DNA from 2 places in the Streptomyces sp. NPDC001717 genome. Region 2 is predicted to be linked to the other one. Evidence: riboswitches for the same ligand, from Rfam matches in the RefSeq annotation. Region 2 holds a riboswitch; the other holds the start of a gene.
What was found. A riboswitch is a leader RNA that binds a small molecule or an ion and turns the genes downstream of it on or off. The one in region 2 is predicted to bind glycine.
Positions count from the first base shown of each region.

Region 1: it holds a riboswitch for glycine, as region 2 does, so the genes downstream of both, gcvT (glycine cleavage system aminomethyltransferase GcvT) here and gcvP (aminomethyl-transferring glycine dehydrogenase) in region 2, are expected to answer to the same signal.

Region 1 is NZ_JBIAUK010000012.1:52,453-57,735, reverse strand. Features, by position in the region: gene ACFYZL_RS20565 (APC family permease) at 1-661, opposite strand, end outside; gene glyA (serine hydroxymethyltransferase) at 827-2,083, opposite strand; gene gcvH (glycine cleavage system protein GcvH) at 2,099-2,479, opposite strand; gene gcvT (glycine cleavage system aminomethyltransferase GcvT) at 2,582-3,697, opposite strand; glycine riboswitch at 3,856-3,959, opposite strand; gene ACFYZL_RS20545 (AAA family ATPase) at 4,195-4,881, shown strand; gene ACFYZL_RS20540 (enhanced serine sensitivity protein SseB) at 5,253-5,283, shown strand, end outside.
Region 2 is NZ_JBIAUK010000013.1:203,862-209,144, forward strand. Features, by position in the region: gene gcvP (aminomethyl-transferring glycine dehydrogenase) at 1-2,394, opposite strand, end outside; glycine riboswitch at 2,591-2,689, opposite strand; gene ACFYZL_RS22280 (PRC-barrel domain-containing protein) at 2,802-3,167, shown strand; gene ACFYZL_RS22285 (DNA polymerase IV) at 3,642-5,060, opposite strand; gene ACFYZL_RS22290 (MerR family transcriptional regulator) at 5,128-5,283, opposite strand, start outside.

The DNA.
Region 1 (5,283 bases), on a different contig from region 2:
AGCCGTTGAAGGCGAAGACCACGCCGCAGGTGGTGACCGCGGTCAGGACGGCGGTCCAGCCGTTCGGGGCGAAGCCGCCGTGGGCGGTGAAGTTGGAGGTGTGGAAGCCGGAGGCGATCAGCGCGACGACGGCGAGCACCGGGATCGCGAACTTGACCAGGGTGAGGAGCGAGTTGATCTTCGCAAGCAGCTGGACCGACCAGTAGCAGGACAGCCACAGCAGCACGGTCAGGACCAGCGCCACCGCCATGCCGAAGGCGGTCAGCCGGTGGGACCCGGTGTCCACCAGGTCCTTGGCCCAGCCGAAGCTCCAGGAGGACATGTACTGGGTGGCCGCGATCGACTCGATCGGGATCAGCGAGGCGACCGCGATCCACACCGCCCAGCCCGTGATGAAGCCGAGCACCGGGCCGTGCGAGATCGATCCGTAGCGGGCCATGCCGCCGGGGATCGGGTAGGCGGCGCCCACCTCCGCGTAGGACATGGCGATCATGCCGATGAAGACCGCGCCGATGACCCAGGCCACGAGCGCCGCGGGGCCGGCCACCTGGGCGGCCGTACCGGCGCCGAAGAGCCAGCCCGATCCGAAGATCGAGCCTATGCCGATCATGACCAGCGCGAAGAGGCCGAGTCCCTTCTTGTCGGCTGCGCTCATGTCCATGAGGTGCGTTCCGTCCTGCCAGGGGATGTCGTACTGCTCTTATTCGGACCCTATGTGCCATTTTTTGGTGGATTCAGTGGCAATGGGCCGCATCCGCCTGGGGCTTTGGTCATGAGAAGGGCCCGACCCTGTGGAAACCAAGGCCGGGCCCCTTCAGGCCGTTGCCTAGAGCGACGGGTACAGCGGGAACTTCGCGGCGAGCGCGGAGACGCGCGCCTTGAGGTCCGCCGCGTCGTACTCCGGCTTCAGGGCCTGCGCGATGATCTCGGCGACCTCGGTGAACGCCTCGGCGTCGAAACCGCGGGTGGCCAGGGCCGGCGTACCGATCCGCAGACCCGAGGTGACCATCGGCGGCCGCGGGTCGTTCGGGATGGCGTTGCGGTTGACCGTGATGCCGACCTCGTGGAGGCGGTCCTCGGCCTGCTGGCCGTCCAGCTCGGAGTTGCGCAGGTCGACCAGGACCAGGTGCACGTCGGTGCCGCCGGTGAGGACGTCCACGCCCACGGCCTTGACGTCGTCCTGGACCAGACGGGCGGCGAGGATCTTCGCGCCCTCCAGGGTGCGCTCCTGGCGCTCCTTGAACTCGGGCGAGGCCGCGACCTTGAAGGAGACGGCCTTGGCCGCGATCACGTGCTCCAGCGGACCGCCCTGCTGACCCGGGAAGACCGCGGAGTTGATCTTCTTGGCCAGCTCCTGCGTCGACAGGATGACACCGCCGCGCGGACCGCCGAGGGTCTTGTGCGTGGTGGTGGTGACGACGTGGGCGTGCGGCACCGGGTTCGGGTGCAGGCCCGCGGCGACCAGACCGGCGAAGTGCGCCATGTCGACCATCAGGTACGCGCCGACCTCGTCCGCGATGCGGCGGAAGGCGGCGAAGTCCAGCTGACGCGGGTAGGCGGACCAGCCGGCGACGATCAGCTGCGGCTTGGACTCCTTGGCGAGGCGCTCGACCTCGGCCATGTCGACCTGGCCGTCCTCGCCGACGTGGTACGGGACCACGTTGTAGAGCTTGCCGGAGAAGTTGATCTTCATGCCGTGGGTCAGGTGACCGCCGTGGGCCAGGTTCAGGCCCATGATCGTGTCGCCCGGCTTCAGCAGCGCGAACATCGCGGCGGCGTTCGCCTGCGCACCGGAGTGCGGCTGCACGTTCGCGGCCTCGGCGCCGAACAGCGCCTTGATCCGGTCGATGGCGATCTGCTCGACGACGTCGACGTGCTCGCAGCCGCCGTAGTAACGGCGGCCGGGGTAGCCCTCGGCGTACTTGTTGGTCAGGACGGAGCCCTGGGCCTCCATGACGGCGACCGGAGCGAAGTTCTCCGACGCGATCATTTCGAGGGTGGACTGCTGGCGCACGAGCTCGGCGTCGACGGCTGCGGCGACGTCGGGGTCGAGTTCGTGAAGAGGGGTGTTCAGTACGGACATCAGGATCCCCTGGGGTCAGTTACCGGCGGTGAGTGCGGTGTACTCGTCGGCGGAGAGCACGTCCTTGGGCTCCTCCGAGATGCGCACCTTGAACAGCCAGCCGCCCTCGAAGGGGGCGGAGTTCACCAGGGACGGGTCGTCGACGACGTCCTGGTTGGCCTCGACGACCTCACCGGAGACGGGGGAGTACAGGTCGCTGACCGACTTCGTCGACTCCAGCTCGCCACAGGTCTCGCCCTCGGTGACGGTGTCGCCGACCGCGGGGAGCTGGGCGTAGACGACGTCACCGAGCGCGTTGGCCGCGAACTCGGTGATGCCGACCGTCGCGACGCCGTCGGCGACGTCCGACAGCCACTCGTGCTCCTTGGTGTAACGCAGCTGCTGGGGGGTGCTCATGGCCTGATTCTCCTGGATGCGCGGGGGTGGAAACGAACGGTGGTCTTGGGTACTGCTACATCGCCGCACGGGGCACCCGGGCGGCAGGCCTGACTACAAGGACTACTTCTGCCGCTTGTAGAACGGCAGAGCGACGACCTCGTACGGCTCATGCGTACCGCGAATGTCGACGCCGACGCCGGAGGTGCCGGGCGCGGCGTGCGCCGCGTCGACGTACGCCATCGCGATCGGCTTGCCCAGGGTCGGGGACGGGGCGCCCGAGGTGACCTCGCCGATCACCTGGCCGTCGGCGACGACCGGGAAGCCGGCGCGCGGAACGCGGCGGCCCTCGGCGACCAGGCCGACCAGCTTGCGCGGCGGGTTCGTGGCGGCGCGCTCCGCGGCGGCCTCCAGGGCGGCGCGGCCGACGAAGTCGCCCTCCTTCTCGAACTTCACGACCCGGCCCAGACCCGCGTCGAACGGGGTGAGCGAGGTGGTCAGCTCGTGCCCGTACAGCGGCATGCCCGCCTCCAGGCGCAGGGTGTCGCGGCAGGACAGGCCGGCCGGGACCAGGCCGACGCCCTCGCCGGCCTTGGTCAGCGCCTGCCACAGCTCCACGGCGTGCTCGGGGGAGACGAACAGCTCGAAGCCGTCCTCGCCCGTGTAGCCCGTACGCGCGATCAGCGCGGGCACGCCGGCCACGGTGCCCGGCAGGCCGGCGTAGTACTTCAGCCCGTCCAGGTCGGCGTCGGTGAGGGAGGCGAGGATGCCGGGGGACTCCGGGCCCTGCACCGCGATCAGCGCGTACGCGTCACGGTCGTCGCGGACCTCGGTGTCGAAGCCGGCGGCGCGCTCGGTGAGCGCGTCCAGCACCACCTGGGCGTTGGAGGCGTTCGCGACGACCATGTACTCGGTCTCGCCGAGGCGGTAGACGATCAGGTCGTCGACGATGCCGCCGTCTTCCCGGCAGATGTGCGTGTAGCGGGCGCGGCCGACGCCGACGGTGGAGATGTTGCCGACCAGCGCGTAGTCCAGGGCCTTGACGGCCTCCGGGCCGGTCAGGGTGATCTCGCCCATGTGGGAGAGGTCGAAGAGACCGGCCTTGGTGCGGACGGCGTTGTGCTCGTCGCGCTCGCTGGCGTACCGCAGGGGCATGTCCCAGCCCGCGAAGTCGGTCATGGTCGCACCGAGGGAACGGTGCAGCGCATCGAGGGCGGTCAGGCGGGGGGCAGTGCTCATGGGTGTGGCTCCCGGGTCCCAGGGCATGACATGACGAGGAGGGGTCCTCCCCATCTGTCATCGGAACCTGAGAGGTTCGCCGAGAGTCCCTGACGCGTCAGGGATCTCCGGCTTGCACCTTGGGTGGAGCTGCCGAGCAGCTCGCTTTTCAGATCTGCCTCATCCACGCGGTACGGGGCCTGAGAGATTCAAGGGAGGTTCTTGCTCCTTCGGCGCCCACGCACCGCCTTGCGGCGTGCCGGGACTCTCCCGCGCGGATTCAAGCGGCCGGTATGCAGTTGGTGATGCGGTTGGTCCAGATGGCGCACATCATTGCACGCCATGGTGGTGATCGGGTGGGTGGGCCCGAAAGATCGTGCGGGTGTCCAGGGGGTGGACGGGGTCGAGTACGGCAACGCGGACCGGAACGTGGACCGGAACCGAAGCCGCCGGATTACCGTCTCTTTACACTCAGTGGGGAAGGGTCCTGGTGACCCGATTCGGGGGAGGCGAGCACTGTGCGGAGATTCGTGGGTGCGGCGGCGGCCGCGGGGGCCGTGGGCGCGGTGCCGACGCAGCGGGCCGGTGCGCCGGCGCGGGCGCGCGGGCACGAGGCCGGGCCCGTACGGGACCTGCGCGGCCCGGGCGTGCGGGGCCCGCAGCGGCTGCGCTTCGCCGAGGGCGACATCGTGGTCGTCTCCGGCCTGCCGGGGGGCGGCAAGAGCACGCTGATCAAGCGGGCGGCGGCCGAGGACGGTGCGGAGGGCGGCGCCGTCGACTCCCAGGACACCCGCGAGCGCTGGGAGCGCCGGATGCCGGGGGCGCTGCCGTACGCGGTCTACCGGCCGCTGGTGCGGGCCGCGCACTACTGGGGGCTGTGGCGCCGGCTGCGCTCCGGGCGCTCCGTCGTGGTCCACGACTGCGGTACGCAGAGCTGGGTGCGGGGGCTGCTCGCGGCGGCGGCGCGGCGGCGCGGGCGCGCACTGCACCTGCTCCTGCTGGACACCAGCCCCGAGGAGGCGCTGTCGGGCCAGCGGGCCCGGGGGCGGGGGGTGTCGGCGTACGCCTTCGCCCGCCACCGGGGTGCGGTGGGGCGCCTCCTGCGCGAAGCGGAGGCCGGGCGGCCGCCGGCGGGGTGCGCTTCGGCCACCCTCCTGGACCGCCGCTCCGCCGCCGCGGTGACGCGCATCGCGTTCCACCCGTAGCCGCCGGGCTCCGCCGGTCGCGGGGGCGGCGCCGCCGGGGCTCCGCCCCGGACCCCGCTCCTCGAACGCCGGCGGGGCTGGGATTCCCACCCGGCGAGGTGGAGCCGGCCCTGGGTCATGAGGCCGCACCCGGCGAGCGGCGGCAGCCACCACCAGCCCCGCCGGCGTTTGAGGCGCCGCCGGAGGCGAACAGCCCCCCGGCGATCGAGGAGCGGGGAGCCGGGGCGGAGCCGCGGACGGGTGGGGAGCGGGCCCGGCGGAGCCCCGGGCGTGGAGCCGCGGACGGGTGGGAAGCGGGCCCCGGAGGAGGGGTGTCGGTGGGGGCCGGTACCCTGCGGGGCGACAACTCGCGGGATCACGGAGGCACGTACATGCACAGCGGCGGCGGCTGGCCGGGGAATG
Region 2 (5,283 bases):
CTCCAGGCGCTTGGCGATGTAGTTGGCGCCGAGCACCGCGACCTGGGTGGCGCGCTTGAGGCCCTCGCCGCCCATGAGGCGGACGTACGACCAGGAGATCGGCAGGATGCCGGCGGAGCCCCACGGCGCGGCCGAGATCGGGCCGACGCCCGTCTCCGGACCGGCGGTCGGCTGCAGCGGGTGGTTCGGGAGGTACGGGGCGAGGTGCGCCCGGACACCGACCGGGCCGACGCCCGGACCGCCGCCGCCGTGCGGGATGCAGAAGGTCTTGTGCAGGTTCAGGTGCGAGACGTCGCCGCCGAAGTGACCCGGCTTGGCCAGACCCACCAGGGCGTTGAGGTTCGCGCCGTCCACGTAGACCTGGCCGCCGGCCTCGTGCACCTGGGCGCAGATGTCGGCGACGTGCTCCTCGAACACACCGTGCGTGGACGGGTAGGTGATCATCAGCACGGAGAGCTCGTCGCGGTACTGCTCGATCTTGGCGCGCAGGTCGTCCGCGTCCACCTCGCCGTCGTCGGCGGTCTTGACGACGACGACCTTCATGCCGGCCATCACGGCGCTGGCGGCGTTGGTGCCGTGCGCGGAGGACGGGATGAGGCAGATGGTGCGCTGCTCGTCGCCGTTCGCGCGGTGGTAGGCGCGCACGGCCAGCAGACCGGCGAGCTCACCCTGCGAGCCGGCGTTCGGCTGGATGGAGACCTTGTCGTAGCCGGTGACCTCGGAGAGACGTTCCTCCAGCTCGTTGATGAGCGTGAGGTAGCCCTCGGCCTGCTCCACCGGGGCGAAGGGGTGCAGCTGACCGAATTCGGGCCAGGTCACCGGCTCCATCTCGGTGGTCGCGTTGAGCTTCATGGTGCAGGAGCCCAGCGGGATCATGCCGCGGTCCAGCGCGTAGTCCTTGTCCGAGAGCTTGCGCAGGTAGCGCAGCATCGCGGTCTCGGAACGGTGCTGGTGGAAGACCGGGTGCGTCAGGAAGGCGTCCGAGCGCAGCAGACCCTCGGGGAGGGTGTCCGCGACGGTCTCGTCCAGCGCCTCGATGTCGGCGCTGACGCCGAAGGCGGCCCAGACGGCCTCGATGTCGGCGCGCAGGGTGGTCTCGTCACAGGCCATGGAGACCTGGTCCGCGTCGACCTGGTGCAGGTTGACCCCGCCCTTGCGGGCGGCGGCGACGACCTCGGCGGCACGGCCCGGGACGCGGGCGGTGATCGTGTCGAAGTACGCGCCGTGCACGATCTCCACGCCGCCGGCCGTCAGACCCGCGGCGAGCAGGGTCGCGTAGCGGTGGGTGCGGCGGGCGATCGTCTGCAGGCCGTCCGGGCCGTGGTAGACGGCGTACATGGCGGCCATGACGGCGAGCAGCACCTGCGCGGTACAGATGTTGCTGGTGGCCTTCTCGCGGCGGATGTGCTGCTCGCGGGTCTGGAGGGCCAGGCGGTACGCCTTGTTGCCGTCTGCGTCCACGGAGACGCCGACGAGGCGGCCCGGCAGGGAGCGGGCGTGCTTGGCCTGGACGGCCATGTACCCGGCGTGCGGTCCGCCGAAGCCCATGGGGACGCCGAAGCGCTGCGTGGTGCCGACGGCGATGTCCGCGCCCAGCTCGCCCGGGGAGGTCAGCAGGGTCAGGGCGAGCAGGTCGGCCGAGACGGTGACGATCGCACCGAGTTCGTGCGCCTGGTCGATGACCGACTTGATCTCCCGTACGGCGCCGGAGGCACCCGGGTACTGGAGCAGCACGCCGAAGACACCGCGCTCGGCGATCTCGGCGGGGATGCCGTTCGAGAGGTCCGCGACGACGACCTCGACGCCCGTCGGCTCGGCGCGGGTCTCGATCACCGCGATGGTCTGCGGCAGGGCGTCGGCGTCGATCAGGAAGACGCCGCCCTTGACCTTGCCCACGCGGCGGGCGAGCGACATGGCCTCGGCGGCCGCGGTGCCCTCGTCGAGCAGCGACGCACCCGAGGTCGGCAGGCCGGTGAGGTCCGCGACGAGGGTCTGGAAGTTCAGGAGCGCTTCGAGGCGGCCCTGGGAGATCTCCGGCTGGTACGGCGTGTAGGCCGTGTACCAGGCCGGGTTCTCCATGACGTTGCGGAGGATCACCGGAGGCGTGAAGGTCCCGTAGTAACCGAGACCGATCATCGACGACAGGACCTGGTTGCGGTCGGCGAGCGAACGCAGCTCGGCCAGCACCTCGGCCTCGGTCCGCGCCTCGGGCAGGTTCAGCGCCTCGGCGGTCTTGATGACGTCCGGCACCGCGGCGGCGGTCAGTTCGTCCAGCGAGCCGTAGCCCACCTGAGCGAGCATCTTCGCCTGCGCCTCGGCGTCCGGACCGATGTGGCGCTGCTCGAAGGGGATGCCTCGCTCCAGCTGGGAGAGCGGAATGCGGTTGGCGGTCATTGTACGGAGGCCTCCTGGTCGTACGACCTGCGAGGGGCACCACGGCGCGGGCACCCGGACGGCCTCCCCCTCTGTCATCTCAACCTGAGAGTTTCACCGGTCGCTGGAGGGTCGCTCGAGCCACCGGCTTTCACCGTCGGTGAGGAGGGGAACCGGCACTGCGCGCCCGGTACCCGCCCCTGCTTTCCAGAGTGGCCTCGTCCGTGCGGTACGTATGCCTGAGAGATTCCGGGGAGGATTTGCTCCTTCGGCGCCTCCGTCGTTCTCACTCGGAGGACTCTCCCGCACAGGGTCGACAGCCAGCACCCAGCCTACCAGCGAGGATCCGGACCCTCCCCGAGTGGCCTCTTCTTGGGATATGCACTTCTGTAGTCATTACGGAGGAGTTGCGACCATTTGGAGGGACCGTGCAGACCGACATCGATCCGCGCAGCCTGATCGGCCGCAAGGCGTTCGACCGCAATGGCACCAAGATCGGCACCGTGGACGAGGTCTACCTCGACGATGCCACAGGCGTCCCGGAGTGGGCCGCAGTGCGTACGGGCCTGTTCAGCCGGGACGCGTTCGTTCCGCTGGAGCCGAGCGAGCTGGTGGACGACGCCCTACGGGTGCCGTTCGACCGCTCCCTGATCAAGGACGCCCCCGACTTCGGCGTAGGCCGCCACCTCTCCCCGGAACAGGAGCTCCAGCTCTACCACCACTACGGCCTGGACGTGACGCTCCCCACGGACTTCCACCGCGACTTCGGCCGGCTGGCGGGCGACGACGACTGACCGCCCCCGCCACACCACCGGCCTCCGGTGCCGCGGCCCACGCCAGGCGGCCCCCGCCCGGCCCCCACGCGCGTCGAGCCGCAACGGACCCTAAGGGCCACGGCCGCCCCCGCACGGCACCCGCCAGGGGGCCGCGGCCGGGGCCGGCCCGAGCGTGCCCGCGCGGGCCCGCCGCCAAGCCGCCCCGGCCGGCCGAACCCGGGGCGGCGGCACGCGGACCGTCAGGCGCCGCGGGCGCCCGTCTCCGGGGCGACGCGCCCCCGGCAAGCCGGCGCGCCGGGGCCGTGTGCGGGCCGCGGTGGCGCGGCGCCCGCAGGCCCGGCACCAAGCCGCCCCGTCCCACCGCTGCCCCCTCCACGGCCGATCCCCCGCAGGGCACCCGTACGCGGGCCGTACGACGCCCTGTGCGCCCTATCCGGCCGCGCACCGGGCGGGGCGGCGCAGGCCCCCGGCCGACCCACCTCGCGGCACCCCTCAGGTGCCCGCGTCCGTCGCCCCCACCAGCGGCAGCGGGTCGGACGGCTCCAGTTCCGGGTCGTCCACCCGGAAGGTCCGAACTCGGCCCGGCGGCGAACCGGGCTGCTCGAACCGCACGGTCACCCGCCCGACCCCGCTGCCCTGGACCCACCCCGGCCCGTACACCGAATGGAGCACGTCCAGCCCGGCCATCCACCGCCGCTCCACAGCCGGCTCGGGCTCCGCCCCGGGGGCGGCGGACCACGGGTCCAAGGACGCCTCGGACCCGGCGGCCGGCTCGGCCTCCCCGAGCGGCTCGGCAGCCTCCTCGGCCCCCTCGGCCGATTCCGCCGCCTCCGCCGCCTCCGCCGCCTGCGCGAAGAGGTCCTCCTGCGTGTAGTCCGCCAGCCCCGTCACGCCCACCCCCAGCAGCCGCACCCCGCCGGTGGTGTCCACACCCTCCAGGAGCCGCGCGGCCGCCTCCCGCACCACTCCGGGGTCGTCCGTCGGGCCCCGCAGCGTCTCGGAGCGCGTCAGCGTCGAGAAGTCGTACCGGCGCACCTTCAGCACGATCGTGCGCCCGGAGTGCCCGGATTCGCGCAGCCTCCGCACGCACCGGTCCGCCAGCCGCTGCACCTCGCCCCGGATCCGGACCCGGTCGTGCAGGTCCACGTCGAAGGTGTCCTCGACCGAGACCGACTTGGCGTCCCGCTCGGCGACCACCGGCCGGTCGTCCAGTCCCAGCGCCATCCGGTACAGGCCCACGCCGTGCGCCCGCCCGACCATCCGGACCAGCTCGTCCTCACCGGCCTCCGCGAGCTCCCCCACGGTGGTGATCCCGGCCCGCCGCAGGTGCTCCCCGGTGGCCGGCCCCACGCCCGGCAGGGTCCGCACCGACATCGGCGCGAGGAGCTCCCGCTCCGTACCCGGCTCGATGAGCAGCAGCCCGTTCGGCTTGGCCTCCTCGGACGCCACCTTGGCCAGCATCTTCGACCCGGCCAGCCCCACCGACCCGCTGAGCCCCGTCACGCCACGGATGTCCGCCCGCAGCCGCTCCCCCGTCGCCAGGGCGCTCGCCGAGTCGAAGGCGACCCCGCCCGCCTCCAGGTCCACGAAGGCCTCGTCGAGGCTCAGCGGCTCCACCAGCGGCGACAGCGCCCGCAGCAGCGCCATGACCTGGTCGCTGACCGCGCGGTAGAGGCTGAAGCGCGGGATGAGGTAGGCACCGTTCGGGCAGAGACGCCTCGCCTGCGCGGTCGGCATCGCGGAGTGCACCCCGAACCGCCTGGCCTCGTACGAGGCGGTCGCGACGACCCCGCGCGGCCCGAGACCGCCGACGATGACGGCCTTGCCGCGCAGGCTCGGCTTGGACGCCTGCTCCACGGAGGCGTAGAAGGCGTCCATGTCCAGGTGCAGGATGGTCGGCGCGGCTCTCACAGCCCCGATGCTGCCCTACGCCTCTGACATTTCCATGCCACGTTTCCGGGGCGGGCCGCCCCCACGCTCAGACGGCGCGGTTGCGGCGCGCCGCGAGCTCGTCGGCCGGGTTGTGCCCGACCAGGGTCTCGCCGGTGTCGACGCGCTCCCCGTGCAGCTGCGACAGCGCGCTCTCGACGTCGCGCCACACCACGCCCACGGCGATGCCGAAAACACCCTGCCC